One region of the Streptomyces sp. NPDC037421 genome, then DNA from elsewhere that is predicted to be linked to it. Evidence: predicted binding sites of a transcription regulator. Region 1 holds the regulator's gene; the other holds the start of a gene.
What was found. Region 1 encodes HspR, which represses chaperone genes until heat shock. Its sites were predicted from a motif close to TTGAGNNNNNNNNNCTCAA; they were not measured.
Positions count from the first base shown of each region.

Region 2: a site for HspR is predicted at 2,310-2,328, ahead of lon (endopeptidase La). Genes of this name have one in related genera too.

Region 1 covers NZ_JBVJWV010000008.1:85,703-99,387, reverse strand. The annotation lists gene ACZ7IF_RS14690 (Yip1 family protein) at 1-193, opposite strand, end outside; gene ACZ7IF_RS14685 (hypothetical protein) at 426-1,421, shown strand; gene ACZ7IF_RS14680 (heterodisulfide reductase-related iron-sulfur binding cluster) at 1,503-4,418, opposite strand; gene ACZ7IF_RS14675 (sugar transferase) at 4,529-5,056, opposite strand; gene dnaK (molecular chaperone DnaK) at 5,311-7,155, shown strand; gene grpE (nucleotide exchange factor GrpE) at 7,155-7,820, shown strand; gene dnaJ (molecular chaperone DnaJ) at 7,860-9,032, shown strand; gene ACZ7IF_RS14655 (heat shock protein transcriptional repressor HspR) at 9,034-9,501, shown strand; gene ACZ7IF_RS14650 (helix-turn-helix transcriptional regulator) at 9,606-10,637, opposite strand; gene ACZ7IF_RS14645 (Rieske (2Fe-2S) protein) at 10,950-11,264, shown strand; gene ACZ7IF_RS14640 (pyridoxamine 5'-phosphate oxidase family protein) at 11,440-11,844, opposite strand; gene clpB (ATP-dependent chaperone ClpB) at 12,014-13,685, shown strand, end outside.
Region 2 covers NZ_JBVJWV010000017.1:125,352-141,167, reverse strand. The annotation lists gene lon (endopeptidase La) at 1-2,287, opposite strand, end outside; gene ACZ7IF_RS23950 (RidA family protein) at 2,413-2,805, shown strand; gene ACZ7IF_RS23945 (DUF4097 family beta strand repeat-containing protein) at 2,802-3,578, opposite strand; gene ACZ7IF_RS23940 (sulfurtransferase) at 3,659-4,495, opposite strand; gene ACZ7IF_RS23935 (glycosyltransferase family 39 protein) at 4,697-5,995, opposite strand; gene ACZ7IF_RS23930 (zinc ribbon domain-containing protein) at 6,124-6,348, shown strand; gene ACZ7IF_RS23925 (hypothetical protein) at 6,370-6,936, shown strand; gene ACZ7IF_RS23920 (response regulator transcription factor) at 7,043-7,783, shown strand; gene ACZ7IF_RS23915 (HAMP domain-containing sensor histidine kinase) at 7,780-8,871, shown strand; gene ACZ7IF_RS23910 (multifunctional oxoglutarate decarboxylase/oxoglutarate dehydrogenase thiamine pyrophosphate-binding subunit/dihydrolipoyllysine-residue succinyltransferase subunit) at 9,130-12,996, shown strand; gene fxsT (FxSxx-COOH system tetratricopeptide repeat protein) at 13,093-15,816, opposite strand, start outside.

The DNA of each region.
Region 1 (13,685 bases):
CCGGCTCGCCGTGGTCGCCCGCGCCGCCCTGGGCCGGCCAGTGCTGCTGCGGCGGCGGGCCGGCGGGCGGGTAGGGCTGATGACCGTACGGCGCTTGCTGCTGCTGACCGTACGGCTGCTGCCGCGGGGTGTGCGGGGGTTGCTGCGGAGGGTGGTTGTCGTCCCTGCCGCGTCCGATCCTGAATCCAGCCACGTGATCGAAAGTACCTGCTCCGCCGGGCGGCCGTGGCCGGGCCACCGGAACGGGCGGCCTTTGCGGCTGACCTGTGACATCCCCTAGGGGAAGCCGGGGGAGGGTGATTTACACGGTTGCGGGGGCTTCTGTGGTGGTTCGTTACGCAGCCGACGGAATGCGTACGTATCGGGTCCGTAGCTTCGGGAGTGTCGCCGCCACGGAGTCACGAACCAGAACGGAAACCCAAGACATGCGCCGTACCCGCCGCAGCACCACCCTTCGTACCGCCGCAGTCCTCACCGGCGCCGCCGCCGTGCTGGCACTGCCCGTCGGGTCCGCCTTCGCGGACTCGCCGACGGTGCCGGAACCCGAGGTGCTGCCGGGGGTCGAGCAGCCGGCGGTGGACCCGTCCGTCGACCCGTCTGTCGAGCCGTCCGTGAAGCCGTCCGAGAAGCCCGTCGAGAAGCCGTCGAAGGGCCGGGCGTACGTCACCACCGTGAGGCTGGCCGACGGGTCGGTCGCCAAGGTCTACAAGCTCGGCGACGGCCACTTCGCGGCCGATGTCTTCGCCGGCGGCACGAAGCTGGACACCCTGGTCAGCAGGAACGGCAGGCCGGCGTACGGGCAGAACAACGGCCTGCACGTCGTCCTCCAGCCGGACGGCACCGTCACCTCGTGGATCGAGGGCGGCTCCCGCAAGCCCGCCGAGAAGCCGGCCGAGAAGCCGAAGCCGCAGGTCAAGAAGGAGACCTCGGTACGGATCACCATGCCGGACGGGCGGATCGCGCGGCTGGTCGACGGCCCGAAGGGCAAGCGCGCCGAGATCTCCATGCCGAACGGGAACGTCCTCGGCGCGATCGACCTGAAGAACCCGAGCGTGCTGAACGACGGCTGGACGTACAAGCTCGTCCAGGACGGGAAGCGCGTCAAGTTCGTCGTCATCGACGGCAAGGGGGGCGGGGACAGCTGGGTGTACGACTTCTCCACCGGCAAGCTGATCGAGCAGTACAAGGCGGAGAAGCCGGCGAAGGTGACGACGAAGGCGGACGTGAAGACGGACGTGAAGACGGAGCCGTCGAAGTCCGAGCGGGTCGTCCCGAAGGGCGGCGTGAACGCCGGCGCCCAGGGGGTCCCCGCCCCGCAGGCCGACACCCCGCTGCTGCTGGCCGCGGGCGGCGGCATGGCCGCGGCGGGCGCGGCGGGCCTCGGCTTCGCGATGCTCCGCCGGAACCGCACCAGCGACTGACCCCCCGACGCGCGCGGATACGCGGAACGGCCGGCCCCCCGTGGGGGACCGGCCGTTCTCACTGCCGTGTTCGGCCCGTGACTACTTGGCCGCCTCGGGCTTCGCCTCGCCCTTGCCGTCGGTCTCGGCGGGAGCCTCGTCCTTGACCTCGTTGTCGGCCTCGGTCTCGGTCTCAGTGGGAGCGTCCGCCTTGGCCTCGGGCTCGGCCGGAGCCTCCGCCTCGGGCTCGGCCTCGGCCGGAGCCTCCGCCTCGGGCTCGGGCTCGGCCGGAGCCTCCGCCTCGGGCTCGGCGTCCGCCTCGGGCTCCGCCGCAGGCGCCTCGTCGGCAGCCTCGGTCTCCGCGGCGGGCTCGTCGTCGGCCTTCGGCTCGGAGTCGGCCTTCGGCGCCGCCTCGGCCTCTGCCTTGGCCGGAGCCTCTGCCTTGGCCGGAGCCTCTTCCTCGGCCGGAGCGTCGGCCTCTGCCTTGTCGTCGGCCGTCGCCTCCGCCTCGGGCGCCTCGGCCTCGTCTTCGGCGTCTTCCTCCGGCTTCGCCTCAGCGGCAGCCTCAGCGGCTGCCTTGGCCTCCGCCTCTTCCTTGGCCTTCGCCTCCGCAGCGGCAGCTGCCTTGGCCTTGGCTTCGGCTTCCGCCTTGGCCTTCGCCTCGGCTTCCGCAGCCGCCTTCGCCTCGGCTTCCGCAGCCGCCTTCGCCTCGGCTTCCGCAGCCGCCTTCGCCTCGGCTTCCGCAGCGGCAGCGGCTTCGGCGGCTTCGGCCTCCGCCGCCAGTGCCGCGAGCTCCTCCTCCGTCGGCTCCGGTGCCTTCACCGACTCCAGCAGCAGCTGCGCCACGTCCACGACCTGGACGGATTCCTTCGCCTGGCCGTCGTTCTTCTTGCCGTTCACCGAGTCGGTGAGCATCACGAGGCAGAAGGGGCAGGCGGTGGAGACGATGTCCGGGTTCAGGGACAGGGCCTCGTCGACGCGCTCGTTGTTGATGCGCTTGCCGATCCGCTCCTCCATCCACATCCGCGCACCGCCGGCGCCACAGCAGAAGCCCCGCTCCTTGTGGCGGTGCATCTCCTGCTGACGCAGGCCCGGCACGGCGGACATGATCTCGCGCGGCGGCGTGTAGACCTTGTTGTGCCGGCCCAGGTAGCACGGGTCGTGGTACGTGATCAGGCCGTCGACCGGCGTGACCGGCGTGAGGCGGCCCTCGTCGATCAGGTGCTGGAGCAGCTGCGTGTGGTGGATGACCTCGTACTCGCCGCCCAGCTGCGGGTACTCGTTCGCGATGGTGTTGAAGCAGTGCGGGCAGGTGGAGACGATCCGCTTCGCGGACTTCGGCTTCTTCGTCGACGGGTCGTCGTCGTCCTCGCCGAACGCCATGTTCAGCATGGCCACGTTCTCCTGGCCCAGCTGCTGGAACAGCGGCTCGTTGCCCAGGCGGCGCGGCGAGTCACCGGTGCACTTCTCGTCGCCGCCCATGATCGCGAACTTGACGCCCGCGATGTTGAGCAGCTCCGCGAAGGCCTTCGTGGTCTTCTTCGCCCGGTCCTCCAGGGCGCCCGCGCAGCCGACCCAGTACAGGTAGTCGAACTCCGAGAGGTCCTCCGCGTCCTTCCCGATGATCGGGACCTCGAAGTCGACCTCCTTCGTCCACTCCACGCGCTGCTTCTTGGCCAGGCCCCAGGGGTTGCCCTTCTTCTCCAGGTTCTTGAGCATCGTGCCCGCCTCCGACGGGAACGCGCTCTCGATCATCACCTGGTAGCGGCGCATGTCGACGATGTGGTCGATGTGCTCGATGTCGACCGGGCACTGCTCCACGCACGCACCGCAGGTCGTGCAGGACCACAGCACGTCCGGGTCGATGACGCCGTTCTCCTCGGCCGTGCCGATCAGCGGACGCTCCGCCTCGGCCAGGGCCGCCGCCGGGACGCCGGCCAGCTGTTCCGCCGTGGCCTTCTCGTTGCCCTCCATGTCCTTGCCGCCGCCCGCGAGCAGGTACGGGGCCTTCGCGTGCGCGTGGTCGCGCAGCGACATGATCAGGAGCTTCGGGGACAGCGGCTTGCCGGTGTTCCAGGCGGGGCACTGCGACTGGCAGCGGCCGCACTCGGTGCAGGTGGAGAAGTCGAGGATGCCCTTCCAGGAGAACTGCTCGACCTGGGAGACGCCGAAGACGTCGTCCTCGCCGGGCTCCTCGAAGTCGATCTCCTTGCCGCCCGAGGTCATCGGCTGGAGGGCGCCGAGCGCCGTCGAACCGTCGGCGTTGCGCTTGAACCAGATGTTCGGGAAGCCGAGGAAGCGGTGCCAGGCCACACCCATGTTGGTGTTGAGCGAGACCGTGATCATCCAGATGAAGGAGACGCTGATCTTCACCATCGCGGTGAAGTAGATGGCGTTCTGGATACCGCTGAACGAGAGCCCCTTGAAGGCCAGCACCAGCGGGTACGAGGCGAAGTACGCCGGCTCGTAGGACTCCACGCCGTGGATCGCGCCCTCGAGGCCGCGCAGCGCGAGGATCGCGAGGCCGATGGTGAGGATGACGTACTCGACGAAGTACGCCTGCCAGGCCTTCGAGCCGGCGAAGCGCGACTTGCGACCGGCCCGCGAGGGAAGGTTGAGCAGGCGGATCACCATCAGGACGACGATGCCGACGACCGTCATCACGCCGATGAACTCGGTGTAGAGCTCGAAGGGCAGGAAGTCGCCGACGATCGGCAGCAGCCAGTCCGCCTGGAAGAGCTGGCCGAAGGCCTGCACCAGGGTGGGCGGCAGCGTCAGGAAGCCGATCGCGACGAACCAGTGCGCGAAGCCGACGATGCCCCACCGGTTCATCCGGGTGTGGCCGAGGAACTCCTTGACCAGGGTGATCGTTCGGTCCTTCGGGCGGTCCGTGCGGCTGCCCGCCGGTACGGGTTGGCCGAGCTTCACGAACCGGTAGATCTGCGCCACGGCTCGGGCGATCAGCGCGACGCCGACCACGGTCAGGACCAGCGACACGATGATCGCGGCGAGTTGCATGGGAGGGCTCCTCGGGCGGGACTTACTAAGCGGTAACTTATTGAGTCAAGGCTTGAGGTTACCCAGTTCCCGCGCCGCACTGTAGGTGAGCGTGCGGTGATCTGTGTCGCTCAGGCATGCCTCTGTCGGTAGGCCGCCCGAGGGGTCTGCGCGAGGATCGCGAGATCCATCCCCAGCCAATGGCTCTCCACATAGTGCCGGTCCAGCAGGGCCATCTCCTCCCAGGGGAGGTCGGAACGCGCGCTGACCTGCCACAATCCGGTCATTCCGGGACGTACGAGCAGCCGTTCCGGGTGGTCGGTACGGGCCTCAGGGCGCGGCCCGACCAGCGACATCTCGCCGCGCGCCACGTTGAGCAGCCGAGGAAGCCCCTCCAGTGCGCACCGCCGCACCAGCGCGCCCGCCCGCCCCGCGTCCTCGGTGCGCAGCCGCCAGGCGCGGAACGGCCGCCCGCCGAGCCCGAGCGCGGGCTCCCGCACGAGGACCCGCGCGCGGGTCGCCGCGTACAGCAGGGCGGCGGTCAGCAGCAGCGGGAGGGCCGCCACCGCCAGCAGGGCCACCGCGCCGATCAGGTCGAACACCCGCTTGGCCGGCGGTCGTGGCCCTGGCCGGGCGGTGAGGGGGTGCGGCAGACGCATGCCAGCACCGTGCCGGAAGCCCCTGGCGCCCCTGCCGCGCCGCGCGGCCGCGAGCTGCGCCGGGTACCCGTTCGGGTGCGGCCCGGCCGCCTCGGCCCCGGCCCCCGCGCCTCGACCGCCGGCGGGGGGCCGGGGTTCCCCTGAGCGTAAGCGCAGCCTAAAGGTTGAGCGCCCTCGACTCACCTCTGTTGACGCCAGGGCGGCGTTACGGCATTCTTGAGCCTGTTCCACTCAAGTCAGCTGGAGGAATCGAAATGGCACGTGCGGTCGGCATCGACCTGGGCACCACTAACTCCGTCGTCAGCGTTCTCGAAGGCGGCGAGCCCACCGTCATCACCAACGCCGAGGGTGCCAGGACCACGCCGTCCGTCGTCGCCTTCGCCAAGAACGGCGAGGTCCTCGTCGGCGAGGTGGCCAAGCGCCAGGCGGTCACGAACGTTGACCGGACCATCCGCTCCGTCAAGCGCCACATGGGCACTGACTGGAAGATCAACCTGGATGGCAAGGACTTCAACCCGCAGCAGATGAGCGCCTTCATCCTGCAGAAGCTGAAGCGCGACGCCGAGGCGTACCTGGGCGAGAAGGTCACGGACGCGGTCATCACCGTTCCTGCCTACTTCAACGACTCCGAGCGCCAGGCGACGAAGGAGGCCGGCGAGATCGCCGGCCTGAACGTCCTGCGCATCGTCAACGAGCCGACCGCCGCCGCCCTGGCGTACGGCCTCGACAAGGACGACCAGACCATTCTCGTCTTCGACCTCGGCGGCGGCACCTTCGACGTGTCGCTCCTGGAGATCGGCGACGGTGTCGTCGAGGTCAAGGCCACCAACGGTGACAACCACCTCGGTGGCGACGACTGGGACCAGCGCGTCGTCGACTACCTGGTGAAGCAGTTCGCCAACGGCCACGGCGTCGACCTGTCCAAGGACAAGATGGCGCTCCAGCGCCTGCGCGAGGCCGCCGAGAAGGCGAAGATCGAGCTGTCCTCCTCCACGGAGACCTCGATCAACCTGCCGTACATCACGGCCTCCGCCGAGGGCCCGCTGCACCTGGACGAGAAGCTCACCCGCGCCCAGTTCCAGCAGCTGACCGCGGACCTGCTCGACCGCTGCAAGACCCCGTTCCACAACGTCATCAAGGACGCCGGCATCGCGCTGTCCGAGATCGACCACGTGGTCCTGGTCGGCGGCTCCACCCGCATGCCGGCCGTCGCCGAGCTCGTCAAGGAGCTCACCGGCGGTCAGGACGCCAACAAGGGCGTCAACCCGGACGAGGTCGTCGCCATCGGCGCCACCCTCCAGGCCGGTGTGCTCAAGGGTGAGGTCAAGGACGTCCTGCTCCTCGACGTGACCCCGCTGTCCCTCGGCATCGAGACCAAGGGCGGCATCATGACCAAGCTCATCGAGCGCAACACGACCATCCCGACCAAGCGGTCGGAGATCTTCACGACGGCCGAGGACAACCAGCCGTCCGTGCAGATCCAGGTCTACCAGGGCGAGCGCGAGATCGCGGCGTACAACAAGAAGCTCGGCATGTTCGAGCTGACGGGCCTGCCGCCGGCCCCGCGCGGCGTCCCGCAGATCGAGGTCTCCTTCGACATCGACGCGAACGGCATCATGCACGTCACGGCCAAGGACCTTGGCACGGGCAAGGAGCAGAAGATGACCGTCACCGGCGGCTCCTCGCTCGGCAAGGACGAGGTCGACCGCATGCGCCAGGAGGCCGAGCAGTACGCGGACGAGGACCTGCGCCGCAAGGAGGCCGCCGAGTCCCGCAACCAGGGCGAGCAGCTCGTCTACCAGACGGAGAAGTTCCTCGCGGACAACGCGGAGAAGGTCCCGGCCGAGGTCAAGACCGAGGTCGAGACGGCCGTCACCGAGCTGAAGGACAAGCTCAAGGGCGAGGACACCGCCGAGATCCGCACCGCGACGGAGAAGCTCGCCGCGGTCAGCCAGAAGCTCGGCCAGGCCATCTACGCCGACGCGCAGGCCGCCCAGGCCGCCGGCGGCGCGGGTGACGCGGGCCAGGCCAAGGCCGACGACGACGTCGTCGACGCCGAGATCGTCGACGACGAGAAGCCGAAGGGCGGCGCTGCCTGATGTCGGAGGAGACCCCGGGTTTCGAGGAGAAGCCCGAAGTCCCCACCGGCGCCGGCGCTGACGACGCGGAGCCGAAGGCCGCCGACTCCTCCAAGGAGGAGGACGAGGCGGCCCCGGCCGGGGACAAGGCTCAGGATGTGGCCCTGCTGGCGCAGCTGGACCAGGCCCGTACCGCGCTCGGCGAGCGCACCGCGGACCTCCAGCGGCTCCAGGCCGAGTACCAGAACTACCGTCGCCGCGTGGAGCGGGACCGGGTCGCCGTCAAGGAGATCGCGGTCGCGAGCCTGCTGACGGAGCTCCTCCCGACCCTGGACGACATCGGCCGGGCCCGGGAGCACGGCGAGCTGGTCGGCGGCTTCAAGTCGGTGGCCGAGTCGCTGGAGACCGCCGCCGCCAAGATGGGGCTGCAGCAGTTCGGCAAGGAGGGCGAGCCCTTCGACCCGACGATCCACGAGGCCCTGATGCACTCGTACGCGCCGGACGTCACCGAGACGACCTGCGTGGCGATCCTGCAGCCGGGGTACCGGATCGGCGAGCGCACGATCCGCCCCGCGCGGGTCGCGGTGGCCGAGCCCCAGCCGGGCGCGGCACCCGCAGCGAAGTCCGAGTCCGGTGACGGCGACACGCCGTCCGACAAGGACACGGATGCCCCCGACAAGGGCTGACGGACACCATGTAGGGATCCGAGAGGAGGGACACCGGGGATGAGCACGAAGGACTTCGTCGAGAAGGACTACTACAAGGTCCTCGGTGTCCCGAAGGACGCCACCGAGGCCGAGATCAAGAAGGCGTACCGGAAGCTCGCCCGCGAGTTCCACCCGGACGCCAACAAGGGCGACACCTCGGCCGAGGAGCGCTTCAAGGAGATCTCCGAGGCGAACGACATCCTCGGCGACGCCAAGAAGCGCAAGGAGTACGACGAGGCCCGCGCGCTGTTCGGGAACGGCGGCTTCCGCCCCGGCCCGGGCGGCGGCTCGTTCAACTTCGACCTGGGCGACCTGTTCGGCGGTACGCAGCAGGGCGGCCAGGGCGGCTTCGGCGGTGGCCTGGGCGACGTCTTCGGCGGGCTGTTCAACCGCGGCGCCGGCGCCGGTGCGGGCACCCGCACCCAGCCGCGCCGCGGCCAGGACGTCGAGTCGGAGGTCACGCTCTCCTTCACGGAGGCCGTGGACGGCGCGACCGTGCCGCTGCGGATGTCCTCGCAGGCCCCCTGCAAGGCCTGTTCGGGCACCGGCGACACGAACGGCACCCCCAGGGTGTGCCCGACCTGCGTCGGCACCGGCCAGGTCTCCCGGGGCAGCGGCGGCGGCTTCTCGCTGACCGACCCCTGCGCGGACTGCAAGGGCCGCGGCCTGATCGCGGAGAACCCCTGCGAGGTCTGCAAGGGCAGCGGGCGCGCCAAGTCCTCCCGCACCATGCAGGTCCGGATCCCGGCGGGCGTCTCCGACGGCCAGCGGATCCGGCTGCGCGGCAAGGGCGCTCCGGGCGAGCGCGGCGGCCCGGCGGGTGACCTGTACGTGGTGGTGCACGTCGGCACCCACCCGGTGTTCGGCCGCAAGGGCGACAACCTCACGGTGACGGTCCCGGTGACCTTCGCCGAGGCCGTCCTGGGCGCCGAGATCAAGGTGCCGACCCTGGGCGGCCCCCCGGTCACCCTGAAGCTCCCCCCGGGCACCCCCGGCGGCCGCACCATGCGGGCCCGGGGCAAGGGCGCGGTCCGCAAGGACGGCACCCGCGGCGACCTGCTCGTCACGGTGGAGGTCGCGGTTCCGGCGGAGCTGTCCGACAAGGCCCGCGAGGCCCTGGAGCTGTACCGGGACGCGACCGGGGCCGAGGACCCGCGCGCCCTCCTGTTCGAGTCCGCGAAGGGAGCATGACATGGACGGCCGCCGACGACAGCCCCGCTTCGGCGAGGGGGCCTATCAGCTCACCGACGAGACCCCGGTCTACGTGATCTCGGTGGCCGCCCAGCTCTCGGGCCTGCATCCGCAGACCCTGCGCCAGTACGACCGCCTCGGTCTGGTCTCCCCGGACCGTACGGCCGGCCGCGGCCGGCGGTATTCGGCCAGGGACATCGAACTGCTCCGCACGGTGCAGCAGCTGTCCCAGGACGAGGGCATCAACCTGGCCGGGATCAAGCGGATCATCGAACTGGAGAACCAGGTGGCCGCGCTCCAGCAGCGCGTGGCCGAGCTGTCCGCCGCCGTGGACGGGGCGGCCGCCGCCCTCCAGGCCCGCGAGGCCCAGGTGCACGCCTCGTACCGCCGCGACCTGGTCCCGTACCAGCCGCCGGTGCCGGGCAACGCGCTGGTCGTCTGGCGCCCCACCAAGCGCCCGGGCGACTGACCCACGCGCCGTGAAGGCCCCGTCGGGCCCCTCCCGCACAGGAGGGGCCCCGGCGGGGCCTTCCGCGCGTCGGGGGGCTCCTGGCGGCCGCCTGCGGGCTCCTGTCAGCCTTCGGGGAGCTGCGCCGGGTTCGAGCCGTGCAGGATCCCGGACTGGGCGATGAGGTAGCCGAGTTGGGCCCTGCTGCCGCTGCCCAGGGCGGCGGCCAGCTTCGCGATGTGCGCGCGGCAGGTGCGTACGTTCATTCCCAGCCGGCGGGCGATGGCCTCGTCCACGTGGCCCTCGATCAGCAGCTGTGCGATGGAACGTTGCACTCCGGAGATACCATCCGGGTTGTGCGTATAAGTGACCTCGTCGCCCAACGGCACGGCTCTGCGCCAGAGTTGTTCGAAGACCTTGATGAGGTAGTCCACCAGCCCCGGGTGCCGCAGCTCCAGGGCCACCCGGCGGTCGTCGCTGGCGGGGATGAAGGCCACCGTGCGGTCGAAGATCATGAGACGCTCTATCAGCTCCTCCAGCGTGCGGATCTCGACCTTCCCCGTGGAGATCCGGTCCACGTAGGCGAGCGTCCCCTGGCTGTGCCGCACCGTGTGCTGGTAGAGCGTCCGGATGCTCACCCCGCGGTCGATCAGCGGCGTGGCGCGCTCCAGGGCCTCGCTGAGGATGAAGGTCGGCCGCGCGCCGCCCGGCTGGACGGTCAGGGCCTCGGTATGGCACTCGGCGGTGGCCAGGTCGAGGGCGGCGTTGATCTGGTCGATCCCCTCCAGGACCGTGATGGCGTGGGTGTTGGAGGGGCTCTGGGCGCTGATGGTGAGGAACGGCTCGAATGCATCGGTGAGATCTACGGCGGTGCGCCTGCGTTCCTGGATCTCGCGTTCGAGGGGATGGAGCCGCTGGGCCAGGGCGACGGACGGGGGAACCGCGCGCAACTGGTTGGCGTCATCCGGGTCGGGTCGCAGGAGTGCGAATTCGAGCAGGCAGGGGGCGTTCTGGACCTCGCCGCGCGCGACGCGGCCGGTGCTCAGGGCCGCCGCGTACAGTCGCGCGCCCTCGCTGCACATCGCCGTGACGGGGTGGGGATGTGTCGGGTTTGTCTCGTTTCTTGTCAAATCTCCACCCCCCAGGGTCCTGAACATGTAAGAACATGATGCATCGTCCCTGTGGCACTGACGTGCCTGAATGAGCCATCGTCTGTCAGTGCGGGGGAGAGGATTCCATCAAGTGAGGACGAAGCCGACCATGTATAAGAGAATGCTTCGCTCGGCGCTTGCCGTTGTTTTCTCCGTCGTTGCGGTCATTGGAGCAGTCGTAGCCGGCAACGGCGGCGACGCGGGAAGTGCTCAGGCGAGTGCCGCCGCGCACGTCGAGTCCATAGGCAAGAGCGATCTCGGCTGGAACTCGGGTCCTGCGGACCTCGGCTGGGACACGGCCCCTGCGAAGGCCTCCTGATGACCCCCGACGACCGCGACTTCCGCCGCGAAATGGCATCCGCGTACCGCTCCGGGTGGCAGTTCATCGACCTCGCCACGGCGATCCCCTACGCCGGCGACTCGTTGATGGTCACCCTTTTCGGCCAGCCGATCGTCGTCGTGCGCGAGGAGGACGAGGACGTCCGCGCCTACCGCTGTCTGCGCCGCCCCCGGGGCGCACCGCAGCCCGTCCGCTGCGAAGTGCGGTACGGCATGGTCTTCGTCAACCTCGACCAGCGTGACCACCAGCTCTTCGAGCCCGATATCACCACCGCCACCCCCCGCAGTGCCTGAGGCGATTCCCCCGTCGTTGCAGATCGCTCCAGGTGCTACCCCCACACAACGGCGCCATCGTGGACCTGACCACGATGGCGCCGTTGTGATGTCCGCGTCCAGTGGTTGAACCGGACAATCGCCGGGGGATCCGCGGAGGAACGCTCGAAGGTCCCTCCAGGTCCGCCCCGGGGGCTCAGGCCCGGCCCATGGCCCGGTCGAGGGTGATCTCCAGGACCACCCGGTCCGGGTTGGGCGAGGGCATCCGCCCGTACCGCTCCGCGTAGCGCGTCACGGCCTCGGCGACCGACGCCTCGTCCGTACGGATCACCGCGCGCCCCTCCAGGGTGGCCCAGCGCCTGCCCTCCATCTGGCAGACCGCCACCCGCGCGCCGCCCCCGGCCGCCGCCAGGACGTTGCGGACCTTCTTGCTGTGCTTGTTGCTGATCACCCGCGCCACCCCGGCCTCCGGGTCGTAGGTCACCCCGACGGGCACCACGTGCGGCGTACCGTCCGGGCGGGGGGTGGTCAGGGTGCAGACGTGCCGCTCCCGCCAGAAGGCGAGGTACTCGGGCGTCGGGTTGAGTACGTCATGGGACATGGGCCGAAGCGTACGCCCGCGTACCCGCCGGATCCGGCGGGAGAATGGCCCCGAGCGGAGGCTTGAGTGGAATAGACTCAACTTTGCAGATGCTGAATCTGTCAGAGTCCGCACCCGCCCAGCCGGGTGCGACGCGTCACGTACGCCCGCCGGAGAGGAGAAACCGAGAGTGGACGCCGAGCTGACCAACAAGAGCCGCGACGCCCTGAACGCGGCCACGAGCAGGGCCGTCAAGGACGGCCACGCCGACCTGACCCCCGCGCACCTCCTGCTGGCGCTGCTCGCCGGCGAGGACAACGAGAACGTCATCGACCTGCTGGTCGCCACCGACGCCGACCAGGCCGCCGTCCGCGCCGGGGCGGAGCGGCTGCTCGCCGCCCTGCCCAGCGTCACCGGCTCCACCGTCGCGCCCCCGCAGCCCAGCCGCGACCTGCTCGCCGTACTGGCCGAGGCCGACTCCCAGGCCGGCCGCCTCGGCGACGAGTACCTCTCCACCGAACACCTCCTCATCGCCATCGCCGCCAAGGGCGGACCGGCCGGTGAGGTCCTTTCCGCCCAGGGCGCCACGGCGAAGAAGCTGCTGGACGCCTTCCAGAACGCACGAGGAGCACGGCGGGTGACCACCCCCGACCCCGAGGGCCAGTACAAGGCCCTGGAGAAGTTCGGCACCGACTTCACCGCCGCCGCCCGCGACGGCAAGCTCGACCCCGTCATCGGACGCGACCACGAGATCCGGCGCGTCGTCCAGGTCCTCTCCCGCCGCACCAAGAACAACCCGGTGCTCATCGGCGAGCCCGGCGTCGGCAAGACCGCCGTCGTCGAGGGCCTGGCCCAGCGCATCGTCAAGGGCGACGTCCCCGAGTCCCTCAAGGGCAAGCGGCTCGTCTCCCTCGACCTCGGCGCGATGGTGGCCGGCGCCAAGTACCGCGGCGAGTTCGAGGAGCGGCTCAAGACCGTCCTCGCCGAGATCAAGTCGAGCGAGGGCCAGATCATCACCTTCATCGACGAGCTGCACACCGTCGTCGGCGCCGGGGCCGGCGGGGACTCCGCCATGGACGCGGGCAACATGCTCAAGCCCATGCTGGCCCGCGGCGAGCTGCGCATGGTCGGCGCCACCACCCTGGACGAGTACCGCGAGCGCATCGAGAAGGACCCCGCCCTGGAGCGCCGCTTCCAGCAGGTGCTGGTCGCCGAGCCCACCGTCGAGGACACCATCGCGATCCTGCGCGGGCTCAAGGGCCGCTACGAGGCCCACCACAAGGTCGTCATCAACGACAGCGCCCTCGTCGCCGCCGCCACCCTCTCCGACCGCTACATCACCTCCCGCTTCCTGCCCGACAAGGCCATCGACCTCGTCGACGAGGCGGCCTCCCGGCTCCGCATGGAGATCGACTCCTCGCCCGTGGAGATCGACGAGCTCCAGCGCTCCGTGGACCGGATGCGGATGGAGGAGCTGGCGCTGAAGAACGAGTCCGACCCGGCCTCGATCGAACGCCTCGACAAGATCCGCAAGGACCTCGCGGACAAGGAGGAGGAGCTGCGCGGCCTCACCGCCCGCTGGGAGAAGGAGAAGCAGTCCCTCAACCGCGTCGGCGAGCTCAAGGAGCGCCTGGACGACCTGCGCGGCCAGGCCGAGCGCGCCCAGCGCGACGGCGACTTCGACACCGCCTCCAAGCTGCTCTACGGGGAGATCCCGCAGCTGGAGCGCGAGCTGGCGGAGGCCACCGAGGAGGAGGCCGCGGCCGGGACCTCGAAGAACTCCAAGAACGCGATGGTCAAGGACGAGGTCGGCCCCGACGACATCGCCGACGTGGTCGGCGCCTGGACCGGCATCCCGGCCG
Region 2 (15,816 bases), on a different contig from region 1:
CGTCGTCCAGGTCGGCCTCGTTCCGCTTCGGGATGATCACGGTGGTCAGCCCGGCCCGGTGCGCGGCGAGCAGCTTCTGCTTGACCCCGCCGATCGGGAGCACCCGGCCGGTGAGGGAGACCTCGCCGGTCATGGCCACGTCCGTGCGCACCTGGCGCCCGGACAGCAGGGACGCCAGCGCGGTGGTCATGGTGATGCCCGCGCTCGGTCCGTCCTTGGGGACGGCGCCCGCCGGGAAGTGGATGTGCACGCCCCGGTCCTTCAGGTCGGCGACCGGCAGTTCCAGCTCCGCGCCGTGCGAGCGCAGGAAGCTGAGGGCGATCTGCGCCGACTCCTTCATGACGTCGCCCAGCTGGCCCGTCAGGGTGAGCCCGGCGGCGCCGGTCTCCGGGTCGGCGAGGGAGGCCTCGACGAACAGGACGTCACCGCCGGCCCCGGTCACGGCGAGGCCGGTGGCCACGCCGGGGACCGCGGTACGCCGCTCCGCGGGGTCCTGCGCGGACTCCGGGACGTGGTGCGGCCGGCCGATCAGGCCGCGCAGCTCGCCCGCGCCGATGGTGAAGGGGAACTCGCGCTCGCCCAGTTCGTGCTGGGAGGCCACCTTGCGCAGCAGCCGCGCGATGGACCGTTCCAGGGTGCGCACGCCGGCCTCGCGGGTGTACTCCCCGGCGAGCTTGCGCAGCGCCCCCTCCTCCAGGGCCACCTCCTCGGCGGTCAGCCCGGCGCGCTCCAGCTGGCGGGGCAGCAGGTGGTCGCGGGCGATGACGACCTTCTCGTCCTCGGTGTAGCCGTCGAGGCGCACCAGCTCCATGCGGTCGGCGAGCGCTTCGGGGATGGCCTCCAGGACGTTGGCCGTGGCGAGGAAGACCACGTCGCTGAGGTCCAGCTCCACCTCCAGGTAGTGGTCCCGGAAGGTGTGGTTCTGCGCGGGGTCCAGGACCTCCAGCAGGGCGGCCGCCGGGTCGCCCCGGAAGTCGGAGCCGACCTTGTCGATCTCGTCGAGGAGCACGACCGGGTTCATCGACCCGGCCTCCTTGATCGCCCGCACGATGCGGCCGGGCAGGGCGCCGACGTAGGTGCGCCGGTGGCCGCGGACCTCGGCCTCGTCCCGTACGCCGCCGAGGGCGACGCGCACGAACTTCCGCCCCATGGCGTGGGCCACGCTAGAGCCGAGCGAGGTCTTGCCGACACCGGGCGGGCCCACGAGCGCGAGCACGGCACCCCCTCGGCGGCCCCCGACGACGCCCATCCCCCGCTCGCCGCGCCGCTTGCGCACGGCGAGGTACTCGGTGATGCGGTCCTTCACGTCGTTCAGCCCGGCGTGCTCGGCGTCGAGCACCGCCCGGGCGCCCTGGATGTCGTACTCGTCCTCGGTGCGCTCGTTCCAGGGCAGTTCCAGCACGGTGTCCAGCCAGGTGCGGATCCAGGAGCCCTCGGGGCTCTGGTCGCTGGCCCGCTCCAGCTTGTCGACCTCCTTGAGCGCGGCCTCCCGTACCTTCTCGGGCAGGTCGGCGGCCTCGACGCGGGCGCGGTAGTCGTCGGACTCCTCGCCCTCCTTCTCCCCGCCCAGCTCGCGCAGCTCCTTGCGGACGGCTTCCAGCTGGCGGCGGAGCAGGAACTCGCGCTGCTGCTTCTCGACGCCGTCCTGCACGTCCTTGGCGATGGACTCGGCGACGTCCTGTTCGGCGAGGTGGTCGGAGAGCGCCTTGACGGCGAGCCGGAGCCGGGCGACCGGGTCGGTGGTCTCCAGCAGTTCGACCTTCTGGGCCACGCTCAGGAACGGCGAGTACCCGGAGTTGTCGGCGAGGGCGGAGACCCCCTCGATCTGCTGCACCCGGTCCACGACCTGCCAGGCGCCGCGCTTCTTCAGCCAGCTGGTGGCGAGGGCCTTGTACTCCTTGACGAGCTCGGCGACCGCCCCGGGCAGCGGGTCGGGCACCTTCTCGTCGACGGTCTCCCCCTCGACCCAGAGCGCCGCCCCGGGTCCGGTGGTCCCGGCGCCGATCCGGACGCGGCCGCGCCCGCGGATCAGCGCCCCGGGATCGCCGTCGGAGAGCCGCCCGACCTGCTCGACGGTCCCCAGCACACCGATCCCGGCGTACTTCCCGTCGACCCGCGGCACGAGCAGCACCCGGGGCTTCCCGCTGCCCACCGCCGCCTGCGCCGCCTCGACGGCTCCGCGCACCTCGGCGTCGGACAGGTCCAGGGGAACGACCATCCCGGGCAGCACGACCTCGTCGTCGAGCGGCAGTACGGGCAGGGTGAGCGTTACGGACGTCGAAGCCATGATCTTCCCTCCGGCAGTGAAGTTGAGCTATGCCGACTCAATGCTTCTGCGCCCGGCAATGTTCCCCAACGCCCGTTCGCCGGGGGCGAACACCCCCGGCGGGCCCCTCGCAGCACCATGACGGCATGACAGACATACGACGGACCGTCAGCTCGGGCTCCCCGCTGGAACCCTGCATCGGCTTCTCCCGCGCGGTCCGCACGGGGCCCTACGTGGCGGTCGCCGGCACGGCGCCGATCGGGGACGACGGCTCCACCGTCGGCCCGGGCGACGTCCACGCGCAGACCGTGCGCTGCCTGGACATCGCGCAGCGGGCCCTGGAGGAGGCCGGCGCCTCGCTCGCCGATGTCGTGCGGACCCGGATCATGCTGACCGACATCACCACCTGGGAGGAGGCCGCACGGGCCCACGGCGAGCGCTTCGCCGCGATCCGCCCGGTGACGACCTTCGTCGAGGTGTCCCGCTTCATCGACCCGGCCTGGCTGGTGGAGGTGGAGGTCGACGCGGTGACGGCCTAGGTCCTGTCCGGGGAGGCCGCGAGGCGGATGTCGCCGGAGGCCGTGCGGACCGCGATGCGGGAAGGGGCGTCGGGGGCGTCCCCGAGGGTGATGTCCCGGTCGCCCGAGGCGGTGTCCGCGGACACCCGGTACGGGGCCTGCGGCGCCCTCAGGGTGACGTCGCCCGAGCTGGTGGTGACGGACACGGAGGCCGGGGCCTTGGCGAAGCCGACCGTGGAGTCCCCCGAGCTCGTACGGAACTCGAACTCCGGGCCGGACAGGTCGGCGGCCCTCAGGTCCCCGGAGGAGGTACGGACCTTCAGCGGGCCCGCGATCCGCTCGGCCCGGACGTCGCCGGAGGAGGATTCCAGCTCGGCGGACGCCACGCCGGTGACCGTGATGTCGCCGCTGCTGCTGCCGGCCTTGAGCCTCACCGAGGCCGGCACCTCCAGCCGGTAGTCCACCCAGCAGCCGTCCTCGTCGCCGCGGCAGCCGTCGGTGAAGCCCAGCACCCCGCCCGAGACCCGCTGCCCCGGCACGGGCGCGGTGTCGCCCCGGTAGTGCAGGATCCGGCGGACGGTGACCCCGGGACCGCTGCCCGGGGTCACCACCACCGACCCCCGCCGAAGACCCGTCAGGTCCACAGCCGTGACGGCCTCGGTGACGGTGGCGTCGGCCTCGGCGGTCTTCAGCCGGGCCTCGTCCACGAGGGAGCAGCCCGACAGCAGCAGGGCCGCGGCGGTGGCGGCGACGGTGACGCCGAGGGCGGTGCGGGAGAAGGTGTGGAGTGCCATGCCGAAGAGTCTGCCGAGCGGGGAGCGGGACCGCGCTGGTGCAGGTATCCGAACCCGGGGTGGGGCTAGCCCCACCCGCGTCAGGACCCCGTCACCACCGGCCGCAGCTCCGAGGGCAGACCCCACTCGCTCCACGAGCCGTCGTACACCGCGGTCTCCCCGTACCCCGCCAGGGTCGCCCCCAGCGCGAGCACGCAGGCCGTGACGCCCGAACCGCAGCTGAAGTAGAGCCGCTCCCGTTCCCCGGCCAACGCCCCGAAGGCCTCGCGGAGTTCCCCGGCCGGGCGCATCAGGCCGTCCGGTCCCCGGAGTTCGCCGAACGGCAGGTTCAGCGCGCCCGGCATGTGCCCGCCGCGCAGCCCGGGCCGGGGCTCGGGGGCGGTGCCGGCGAAGCGCTCGCGGGTCCGGGCGTCGAACACGGCCGCCGCCGGATCGGCGAGGGCCGCGGCGACGGTGTCGGCGTCCACCAGCAGCCCCGGGCGGGGCCGGGCGGTGAAGGAGCCGCGCGGGCCCTCGTACGCCGCCGCCTGCGCCTCGACGGGCAGCCCGGCGGCCGCCCACGCGGGCAGGCCCCCGTCCAGCACGGCCACCCGGTCGAAGCCCATCGCGCGCAGCATCCACCAGGCGCGGGCACTGGAGTAGATCCCGGCGCCGTCGTACACGACCACGGCATCGGCGTCATCGACCCCGAGCCCCCGCAGGGCCCCGGCGAAGTCCTCCGGCGAGGGCATGGTGTGCGGGGACGCCGCCGCGTGGTCGGAGAGGGCGCCGTCGAGGTCGAAGGGGCGCGCGGTGGGGATCCTCACGGGGGCCCGGCGGTGGGCCCCGACGGAGGCGTCGAACACCACGACGTCCCCGAGGTGTTCGGCGAGCCAGCCGCTGCCGACCAGGGGGCCGGGTATCTCGGGTACGGGCATGCGGGGCCTCCGGAGGCGGCGTCGGAAACGGTCTGCGGCCCATCCTGACCCATCCGCACGCGGGGCGGGGGCGGGGGCGGGGTCCGCCGGGAGGAACGGACAGGCCGCCCGGGACACACGACGACGGAGTCCAGCGGGCCCGCCTCACAGCCGGTGCCGAAACCCCGCCCCACCCACTCCCCGCCCCGCCGGAACCCCGTCTCAGCCGCACGTGCCCGGCCGCGCGTACACCGCCACGCGGGCCCCGCGCACCGGTGTCACCGAGCAGCGCTCGAACGCCTCCGCCAGCGCCTCGCGCTTCGCGGCCTCCCCCGGGTACCCGTCCAGCGGCTGGTCCGGCGGGTCCAGCAGGGCGATCACCCTCGGGGAGGCCAGGACCGCCGCCCGGACGGCGTCCGGCGGCAGCTCCGTGCCCTGGAGGGTGCGGGAGGCGGCCGGGCTCCGGGACAGGGCCACGTCGCGGACGGACCCGTACGCCCCGGGCGACGACAGCAGCCACTCCCGCCGCCTCGACGGCATGAACAGCACCGCGTCCCCCGGCCGGGCCCGCTCCCGCACCGCCGCGGCGACGGCGAGGGCGTCGTCCTTGCGCGCCTCCGGGGTCCGGAGCCACACCGACCACACCGCGAGGGGCACCAGCAGCACTCCCACCAGCACCCACGGCAGCGGCAGCGGCCCCCGCGCGCCCGCGAGCACCGCGAGGCCCGCCAGGGCGTAGAGGACGTACCGGTCGACGTACAGGGGGTGCACCAGCGACACCGCCATCAGCACCCCGGGCGGGAGCAGCGCCAGCGGTACGGCCACCCGTACGGCCTCCCGGCTGGGAACCCCCCGGGCCAGCAGGGCCACCGCCGCCGCCAGCACCCCGTACGCCGCCCAGTCCTGCCACGACGGCCGCCCCAGCCACCCCAGCTGCGCCGACGCCTGCCCCGCGCTGACCAGCGCCAGCGGCAGCAGCCCGGCGAGGACGGCCCCGGCCGCCCACCGCCAGCCCCGCGCCCGCCACGCGGCGAACGCGTGTGCCGGCAGGGCCAGTACGGCGAACTCGTGGAGCCAGCAGCCCAGCAGGAGCACCACCGCGTAGGCCGCCCACCGCTCGCGCAGCATCAGGTACGTCGCCCAGGCGACGGCTGCCGCGACCAGCGCGTACGAGCGCCCTTCCTGCGCGTAGGCCTGCACCGGCGGCAGCACGGCGTACGCGGTGCCCGCGGTCAGCGCGGCCCGCTCGCCCGCCAGCCGGTGCCCCACCGCTGCCACCCCGGCGGCGGCGAGGGCCGTGCCGGCCACGGACGGCAGCCGCAGTGCCCACAGGCCCCCGTCCCACAGGCCGAAGACCCCGTGCATCAGCAGGTAGTAGAGGCCGTGCACCGCGTCGACCTGCCCGAGCAGTTCCCACAGCCCGCCGAGGGGGCGGTGCGCCACCTGCCAGGTGGTGGACTCGTCGCGCCACATGCTCCCGCCGCCCGCGCCGCGCGGCAGGCCCCACAGCCCGAGGAGCACGGCGGTCAGCGGGGGCAGCGCGCGCCAGGGGGTGATGCGGCGGATGGCGGCCTCCGGGTGCCTTCGGTTGCGGGAGCGGGGACTCCATCCGTTGATCTTCGCCGGGTACCCCTGGCTCCGGCCAGGGGGTGAAAGCGATCCGTGCCGGACGGGAAATGATCGCCGTGGACCCCCGCGTTACCTCGAGGCGGTGCCCGCAGTGTGGGCATACTGCCAAGGAGAACCGGCCCGCGCAGGCGACCTTCCACTGCCAGGCGGGCCGGGCCGGTCCGCCGCGAAGCCGGACCGGCATGGCGGAAAGTCCCCTCATTCACGAGGGGGAGGAGTCACACTCGGTGTTCGGTCGGAAGTAAGCAGTTCCTGCGGAGGTGGGTGTGCAAGCGATCCGAGCGGCCGGGGCCGCGGCGGTGGTGCTGCTGGGCGCGGTGCTGGTCCTGGCCGGCTGCGGCGGCGGTTCCGGCGGGCCCCGGGAGGCGACGGCGGCGCCGGCGCCCACGGCGACGGCAACCCCGTCCGCGTCCGCGACCCCACCCGCGCCCACACCCGGGGCGACCGCACCCGGCACGCCCTCTCCGGCGGCGACGGCAACCGAGACCGCCGCCCGGACCCTCGTCCGCGTGACCCGTAGCGGGGGCTTCGCCGGCCAGACCCGGACCGTCCTCGTCAAGGGCGACGGCTCCTGGACCCTCCTCGACGGCAAGGCCCGCGACATGCGCTCCGGGAAGCTGGAGCCGCCCCGGCTGGAGGTCCTGCGCACCGCGCTGCGGGAGGCGGACTTCGCGCACCTGCCCCGGGTGGCGACGGCGGATCCGCCGGTCTACGACGGGTTCACGTACGCCTTCGTGCACGGCGGTTTCGAGGTCGCCGCTGACCAGACGGAGCTGGCTCCGGGGCTCCGCAAGGTGCTGGACGCGCTGCCCGGATTCGACGCGACGGGATGAATCTCTGATTCCGGATGACCCCGGCTCCTGTCCGAACCCCGCATAGCCGCAGGCCGGTGCCTCCTCTACGCTGCACCCCATCACGCGGGATCTTCAGGGGCGGGACATGGAACAGACACACACCACCCACAGCGTCGCCGCGGCCACCCCAGGTGCCCAGCGGCGCGTGCTCGTGGTCGAGGACGACCGCACCATCGCCGACGCCATCGCGGCCCGGCTGCGGGCCGAGGGGTTCCAGGTACAGACGGCGTACGACGGGCCTGCCGCGGTCGCGGCCGCCGAGAGCTGGCAGCCCGAGCTGCTGGTGCTGGACGTCATGCTGCCCGGCTTCGACGGGCTGGAGGTCTGCCGCCGGGTCCAGGCGCAGCGGCCGGTCCCGGTGCTGATGCTCACGGCCCGGGACGACGAGACCGACATGCTGGTCGGTCTCGGGGTCGGGGCCGACGACTACATGACGAAGCCGTTCTCGATGCGCGAGCTGGCAGCCCGGGTCCACGTACTGCTGCGCCGGGTGGAGCGGGCCACGATGGCCGCGACGGCTCCGCGCGGGGCGACGCTGCGTCTGGGCGACCTGGAGATCGACCACGCGCAGCGCAGGGTGCGGGTGCAGGCGGAGGACGTGCACCTGACGCCGACCGAGTTCGACCTGCTGGTGTGCCTGGCGGGGACGCCGCGCGCGGTGCTCTCGCGGGAGCAGCTGCTGGCGGAGGTGTGGGACTGGGCCGACGCGTCGGGGACCCGTACGGTCGACAGCCACATCAAGGCCCTGCGGCGGAAGATCGGCGCGGACCGGATCCGTACCGTCCACGGCGTCGGGTACGCCCTGGAGACCCCGGCGCAGGCGTGAGCGGCCCGCCGCGCGGGCCGGGTCTGCGGCCCTACTCGCCGTTCTCGATCAAAACGAAGCTGGGCACGCTCGTCGTGGTCTCGGTGTTCATCACCACGGGGCTGCTGCTGGTGGCCCTGCGCACGGCCACGGAGCTGCGGTTCATCACGGTCTTCTCGGTGATCGCCTCGATGCTGATCACCCAGTTCGTGGCGCACGGTCTGACGGCGCCGCTGGACGAGATGACGACGGTGGCGCGGGCGATCTCCCACGGGGACTACACGCGCCGCGTGCGGGGTGCCGGGCGCCGCGACGAGCTGGGCGATCTGGCTTCGACGATCAACAGGATGGCCGACGATCTGGAGGCCGAGGACAGACACCGTCGAGAGCTGGTCGCGAACGTCTCGCACGAGCTCCGCACTCCGATCGCGGCGTTGCGGGCGGTGCTGGAGAACGTGGTGGACGGGGTCTCGGAGGCCGATCCGGAGACCATGCGGACCATGCTGAAGCAGGCCGAGCGGCTGGGCCGGCTGGTGGACACCCTGCTGGACCTGTCGCGGGTGGACAACGGGGTGGTGCCGCTGAAGGCGCGCCGCTTCGAGGTGTGGCCGTACCTGTCGGGGGTGCTGAAGGAGTCGGGGCTGGCGGCCGCGGGGCGGCCGGGGCTTTCTTCCGGTTCGGGTGGGCACACCCGTAATGACGTGCATCTTCACCTGGACGTGCATCCTCCGGAGCTGACCGCGTACGCGGATGCGGAGCGGCTGCACCAGGTGGTGGCGAACCTGATCGACAACGCGGTGAAGCACAGTCCCGCGCACGGCCGGGTCACGGTCCGCGCCCGGGCCGCAGAGGCGCCGGGGAGCCTGGCCCTGGAGGTCGTGGACGAGGGTCCGGGGATCCCGGAGGCGGAGCGGCACCGGGTTTTCGAGCGGTTCAACCGGGGTTCCGCGGGCGGCGGGGACTCGGCCGGCGACGGGGGCACCGGTCTGGGGCTGGCCATCGCCCGCTGGGCCGTGGGCCTGCACGGGGGCCACATCGGCGTGGCCGAATCGTCACGGGGTTGCCGAATCCTTGTCACCCTTCCGGGCAGCTCACAGGTGCCGTCTTGACGTAGGGTTCGAGTGGGAAGGACATGATCTCGGCCACACGTGCCCGGGGTCGTCAGGGGTGCGAGGCCTAGGGGGTCGCAACCTGGCTGCCCCCTACCCGAACCACGCTTGTTTCCCGCCATTCCGATGGGTGAAACCCGCCGTTCGGTGTGACCTGCACGACGGAAGTCCCGCCCGGCCTGCATCACACGCCCTGGGAGGCGTAGCCTTTATCCCCGCTGTCCATACCTTGTGAAGCGGAAGAGGGCGGTTGCCGCCGTGTCGCCACAGTCCCCCAGTAACCCGAGCACCACGACCGACGCAGCAGAGGCCGGGAAGAACCCCGCCTCAGGCTTCGGCGCGAATGAGTGGCTCGTCGACGAGATCTATCAGCAGTACCTCCAGGACCCGAATTCGGTCGACCGGGCCTGGTGGGACTTCTTCGCCGACTACAAGCCGGGGGGCGCTGCCGCTCCGGTGAAGGCCGATGAAGCCATCAAGACCCCGACGACGGACGGCGCCTCCGCACAGGCCGCCACCGCCACCGCCGGGGTCCCCCAGGCCGTCGACGCCGCCACGGGGGCGGCGTCCGCCGCGCCCGCCGCCGCGCCCACACCTGTGTCAGCTCCTGCCCCTGCTCCTGCCACCCCCTCTGGTGCCCCTGCTGTGACTGTCACCTCCCAGGCCCCGGCCGCCGCACCGGCCGCGCCCGCCCCTCAGGCTCCGGCCGCCACCACCCCGGCTCAGAAGGCCGCGCCCGCCACCGGGGCCCCCGCCGGCCCCGAGCTGGTGACGCTCCGCGGCCCCGCCGCCGCAGTGGCCAAGAACATGAACGCCTCGCTGGAAGTGCCGACGGCCACGTCCGTCCGCGCCGTCCCGGTGAAGCTGCTGTTCGACAACCGCATCGTCATCAACAACCACCTCAAGCGCGCCCGCGGTGGGAAGATCTCCTTCACCCACCTCATCGGCTACGCGATGGTGCAGGCCATCAAGGCCATGCCGTCCATGAACCACTCCTTCGCGGAGAAGGACGGCAAGCCGACCCTGGTCAAGCCGGAGCACGTGAACTTCGGCCTCGCGATCGACCTCGTGAAGCCCAACGGCGACCGTCAGCTCGTCGTCGCCGGCATCAAGAAGGCCGAGACCCTCAACTTCTTCGAGTTCTGGCAGGCCTACGAGGACATCGTGCGCCGCGCCCGCGTCGGCAAGCTGACGATGGACGACTTCACCGGCGTCACCGTCTCGCTGACCAACCCCGGCGGCCTGGGCACCGTCCACTCCGTGCCCCGCCTGATGCCCGGACAGTCGGTCATCATGGGCGTCGGCTCCATGGACTACCCCGCCGAGTTCCAGGGCACCTCGCAGGACACCCTGAACAAGCTGGGCATCTCCAAGGTCATGACCCTGACCTCGACCTACGACCACCGGGTCATCCAGGGCGCGGCCTCCGGCGAGTTCCTGCGCATCGTCGCGAACCTCCTCCTCGGCGAGGACAAGTTCTACGACGACGTCTTCGAGTCGCTGCGCATCCCGTACGAGCCGGTCCGCTGGAACCGCGACATCGACGCCTCGCACGACGACGACGTCACGAAGGCCGCCCGCGTCTTCGAGCTGATCCACTCCTACCGGGTCCGCGGCCACGTCATGGCCGACACCGACCCGCTGGAGTACAAGCAGCGCAAGCACCCCGACCTCGACATCACCGAGCACGGCCTCACCCTGTGGGACCTGGAGCGCGAGTTCGCGGTCGGCGGCTTCTCCGGCAAGTCGATGATGAAGCTCCGCGACATCCTCGGCGTGCTGCGCGACTCGTACTGCCGCACCACCGGCGTCGAGTTCATGCACATCCAGGACCCGAAGCAGCGCCGCTGGATCCAGGACCGCATCGAGCGCCCGCACACCAAGCCGGAGCGCGAGGAGCAGCTGCGCATCCTGCGCCGCCTGAACGCGGCGGAGGCCTTCGAGACCTTCCTGCAGACGAAGTACGTCGGCCAGAAGCGCTTCTCCCTGGAGGGCGGCGAGTCCGTCATCCCGCTGCTCGACGCCGTCATCGACTCGGCCGCCGAGGCCCGCCTCGAAGAGGTCGTCATCGGCATGGCCCACCGCGGCCGCCTGAACGTCCTGGCGAACATCGTCGGCAAGTCGTACGCGCAGATCTTCCGCGAGTTCGAGGGCAACCTCGACCCGAAGTCCATGCACGGCTCCGGCGACGTCAAGTACCACCTGGGCGCCGAGGGCACCTTCACCGGCCTGGACGGGGAGCAGATCAAGGTCTCGCTCGTCGCCAACCCCTCCCACCTGGAGGCGGTGGACCCGGTCCTGGAGGGCGTCGCCCGCGCCAAGCAGGACGTCATCAACAAGGGCGGCACGGACTTCACCGTCCTGCCGCTGGCCCTGCACGGCGACGCGGCGTTCGCCGGCCAGGGTGTGGTCGCCGAGACGCTGAACATGTCGCAGCTGCGCGGCTACCGCACCGGCGGCACCGTCCACGTCGTGATCAACAACCAGGTCGGCTTCACCGCCGCCCCTGAGTCCTCGCGTTCCTCGATGTACGCGACCGACGTGGCCCGCATGATCGAGGCGCCGATCTTCCACGTGAACGGTGACGACCCGGAGGCCGTGGTCCGCGTCGCGCGGCTCGCCTTCGAGTTCCGCCAGGCGTTCAACAAGGACGTGGTCATCGACCTCATCTGCTACCGCCGCCGCGGCCACAACGAGTCCGACAACCCGGCGTTCACGCAGCCGCTGATGTACGACCTGATCGACAAGAAGCGCTCGGTGCGCAAGCTGTACACCGAGTCCCTCATCGGTCGCGGTGACATCACCCTGGAAGAGGCCGAGCAGGCGCTCCAGGACTTCCAGGGCCAGCTGGAGAAGGTCTTCGCGGAGGTCCGCGAGGCCGCCGCGCAGCCCGCGGTCGCCGCGCCGGCCCCGGCCCCGCAGGCCGACTTCCCGGTCGCCGTGAACACGGCGATCTCCCAGGACGTCGTCAAGCGGATCGCCGAGTCCCAGGTCAACATCCCCGAGGGCGTCACCGTCCACCCGCGTCTGCTGCCGCAGCTGCAGCGCCGCGCGGCGATGATCGACGACGGCACCATCGACTGGGGCATGGGCGAGACCCTGGCCTTCGGTTCGCTGCTGATGGAGGGCACCCCGGTCCGGCTGTCCGGCCAGGACTCCCGCCGCGGCACGTTCGGCCAGCGCCACGCGGTCCTCATCGACCGGGAGACCGGCGAGGACTACACGCCGCTGCTGTACCTGTCGGACGACCAGGCCCGCTACAACGTCTACGACTCGCTGCTCTCCGAGTACGCGGCCATGGGCTTCGAGTACGGCTACTCGCTGGCCCGTCCGGACGCGCTGGTGCTGTGGGAGGCCCAGTTCGGTGACTTCGTCAACGGCGCGCAGACCGTCGTCGACGAGTTCATCTCCTCGGCCGAGCAGAAGTGGGGCCAGACCTCCGGCGTCACGCTGCTGCTCCCGCACGGCTACGAGGGCCAGGGCCCGGACCACTCGTCCGCCCGCCCGGAGCGCTTCCTGCAGATGTGCGCGCAGGACAACATGACGGTCGCGATGCCGACCCTGCCGTCGAACTACTTCCACCTGCTGCGCTGGCAGGTCCACAACCCGCACCACAAGCCGCTGGTCGTCTTCACCCCGAAGTCGATGCTGCGTCTGAAGGCCGCGGCGTCGAAGGCGGAGGAGTTCACGACCGGTTCGTTCCGTCCGGTCATCGGCGACACCGCGGTGGACCCGAACGCGGTCCGCAAGGTCGTCTTCTGCGCGGGCAAGGTCTACTACGACCTGGAGGCCGAGCGGGAGAAGCGCGGCATCACGGACACCGCGATCATCCGCATCGAGCGTCTGTACCCGCTGCCGGGTGCGGAGCTGCAGGCGGAGATCGCCAAGTTCCCGAACGCGGCGAAGTACATCTGGGCGCAGGAGGAGCCGGCGAACCAGGGTGCGTGGCCGTTCATCGCGCTGAACCTGATCGACCACCTCGACCTGGCGGTCGGCGCGGACATCCCGGCGGGCGAGCGCCTGCGGCGCGTCTCGCGTCCGCACGGTTCTTCGCCGGCGGTGGGTTCCGCCAAGCGTCACCAGGCGGAGCAGCAGCTGCTGATGAACGAGGTCTTCGAGGCGTAGTCGCTGACGCGACCCGCACGGAGAAGGAAGGCCCGGCCCCCAGGTGGGGGGCCGGGCCTTCCGGCTTTCCCTCCGCTGCCGGGGTTGTCGCCAGGGCTAGGGCTGGGGTTCGAAGTCCCAGTAGGGGCGGGTTTGCTGGCGGGCCGAGACGGTGTGGACGTGTTGGGGGCCGAGGGTGCGGGTGAGGGCCTTGAGGCCGGCGTCCTCGTGCTTCGAGGCCTCCGCGTCCTCGCGTACCGACCGCAGGTCCGCCGCCAGGGCGATCTGGGCGCTGAGGGCCATCGGGTGGTCGGGGCCCAGGACCCGTTCGGCTCCGCGCAGGGTCTCCCGGCTGAGGTCCAGCGCCGCTTCCAGGCGGCCGGTGATGTTGCGGTGGCCGGTGGCGTTGAGGGCGCAGCCCAGGGTCCAGGGGTGGTGGTCGCCGAGGGCGCCGCGCATGCCGACCAGGGCCTGTTCCGCGAGGTTCAGGGCTTCCGTGCGCTCGCCCTGGGCGCGCAGCACCAGGGCGAGGTTGCCGACGGTGCCGATGCTGTAGGGGTGGGCGAGGCCGAGCTGCGACTGGTAGCCGCGTACGACCTCCTCGGAGATCCGGCGGGCCTCCTCGATGTCCCCGTACTCGCGCAGGTAGGTGGCGTAGTCGGAGGCGACCATCAGGGTCCAGGGGAACTCTGCGCCGAAGACCCGGGTGGAGCGTTCCAGGACGCTGCGCAGCCGGGATCCGGCGCCGGGGATGTCGCCGGTGCGGCGCAGGCACTGGCCGAGGTTGTGTTCGGCGCGCAGGGTCTGCGGGTGGTTGGCGCCGAGGACCTGGACGTGGAGTTTGAGGCCCTGTTCCTGGCGGGCCAGGGCCTCGCGGTAGCGGCCCATCAGGCGCAGGCCCATGGCGCAGCCGATGCCGGAGGAGAGGGTGGCGATGTGCCGGACCCGCAGCACCCGCTCGCGGCGGCGCAGGGTGTCGAGGTCGGTGTCGTAGGCCTCCTGGTAGCGGCCGAGGAGGCGCAGGGCGACGGCCACGTTGTTCTGGGCGCCGAGGGTGGTGGAGTCGTCCTCGCCGAGGAGTTCGCGGTAGGTGGCGAAGGCGTGTTCCAGCAGTTCGCGGGCCTCGTCGAACTTGGCGGTGCTGAGCAGGACTCCGGCGTAGGTGCTGGTGGCGCGCAGGGTTTCCAGGTCGCGGTCCCCGCGTTCGGCGAGGAGCCGGTCGGCGACGGAGCGGGCGAGGGTCTCGGCCTGCCGGAAGTGGCCGAGCATGCGCAGGGCGCCGCCGTAGTGGTAGCTGAGCTCGCGGACCTGGTCGTGGTCGTCGCCGAGCATGGCCCGCCAGACGCCGTCGGTCTGTTCGGACAGCCGCAGGCAGGTGCGGTACTCGCCGGCGAGGATCAGGTAGCGCAGGCAGTGCAGCAGGAAGTTCTGGATGCGGGGGTTGCTGCTGGTGAGGACCCCGGCGTGGTCCAGGTGCGGGATGAGTTCGGCGTAGCGGGGCCACAGCCGGGAGTCGGTGGGTCGGCCGGGGTCGGCGGCGGCGAGGACCTGGCGGACGGCCCGTGAGAGCCGGTCGGACTCGTCTTCGGCGAGGTTCTCGCGGACGATGTTGTGGACCATGCGGTGGAGCTGGACGGTCTCCAGGCCGCCGCCCTCCTCGACGGAGAGGTCGGAGTACTCCAGGCGGACCACGGAGAACTGGACGAGCTTGTTGAGGGCCGCGTTCCAGCGGATCTGGTCGTTGAGGATCCCGGCGAGGTGTTCGGGGACGCCGTCGGCGGGGAATTCGCGCAGCAGGCGCAGCGGGACCCGGCCGGGGGCGAAGAAGACGAACAGCCGCAGCAGGGCGAGGGCGTCGGGGAAGTTCTCCCGGACGTTGTTGAGGAGTATCGCCAGCGCGGTCGGGAAGGGCAGCGGGTAGTCGTCGGAGAGGGTGACGGCCTCGTGGGAATCGAGGCGGTGCTGGAGCAGGGTGAGGTACTCGCCGACGCCGAGCGGGGAGTCGGCGAGCCAGCCGGCGGTCTGGTCGAGGGCGAGCGGGTAGTCCTCCAGGGCATCGGCGAGCTGGTCGGCCTCGTCGCCGGTGAGCCGGCGGGCCCGGCGGCGGATGAAGGTGACGGACTCGGGGCGGGCGTAGAGGGGGACCTCGACGAGGCTGGTGTGCCGGGCGGCCCATTCGCGGTTGCGGGAGGTGATGATGACGTCGCCGGCGCCGGAGGGCAGCAGGTCGGTGAGGTCGTCGGGGTTGTCGCAGCCGTCGAAGACCATCAGCCAGCGGTGGTACGGGGACCCGCGCCGCAGTGCCTCCAGTACGGCCCGGATCTGCTCGCCGTAGCTGCCGGCGCCGCGCGGCAGGCCGAGGGCGGGGGCCAGGTCGGCGAGGCGTTCGCGCAGGGTGGGCCGGTCCTCGGCGGGCACCCACCACACCACGTCGTACTCGGAGGCGAAGCGGTAGGCGTACTCGGTGGCGACCTGTGTCTTGCCGACGCCGGAGAGGCCGAGCAGGGTGACGGTGGAGGCTCCGGGCGGTGACTCGGTGAGGGCGGCGCGGAGCCGGCCGATGACGTCGTTGCGGCCGGTGAAGCGGGGGTTGCGGCGCGGGACGCGGCCCCAGACCTCGGGCGGGTCGTTGGGGAAGCGGGGGCCGCGGCGGCCGCTCTCGGTGCCGATGCGGTCGGTGGGCAGCTCCAGCCGGCGCAGCACGCGGAATTCGGCCTCGTAGGCGTCCAGGCCCCACAGGTCGGTCTTCTCCAGGGCGGCGACGGCGCTGGGCAGTGGGGCGTCGGTGAGGCAGACGGCGGCGAACCGGTCGGGGTGGGAGGCGGTGACGGTGCGCAGGGC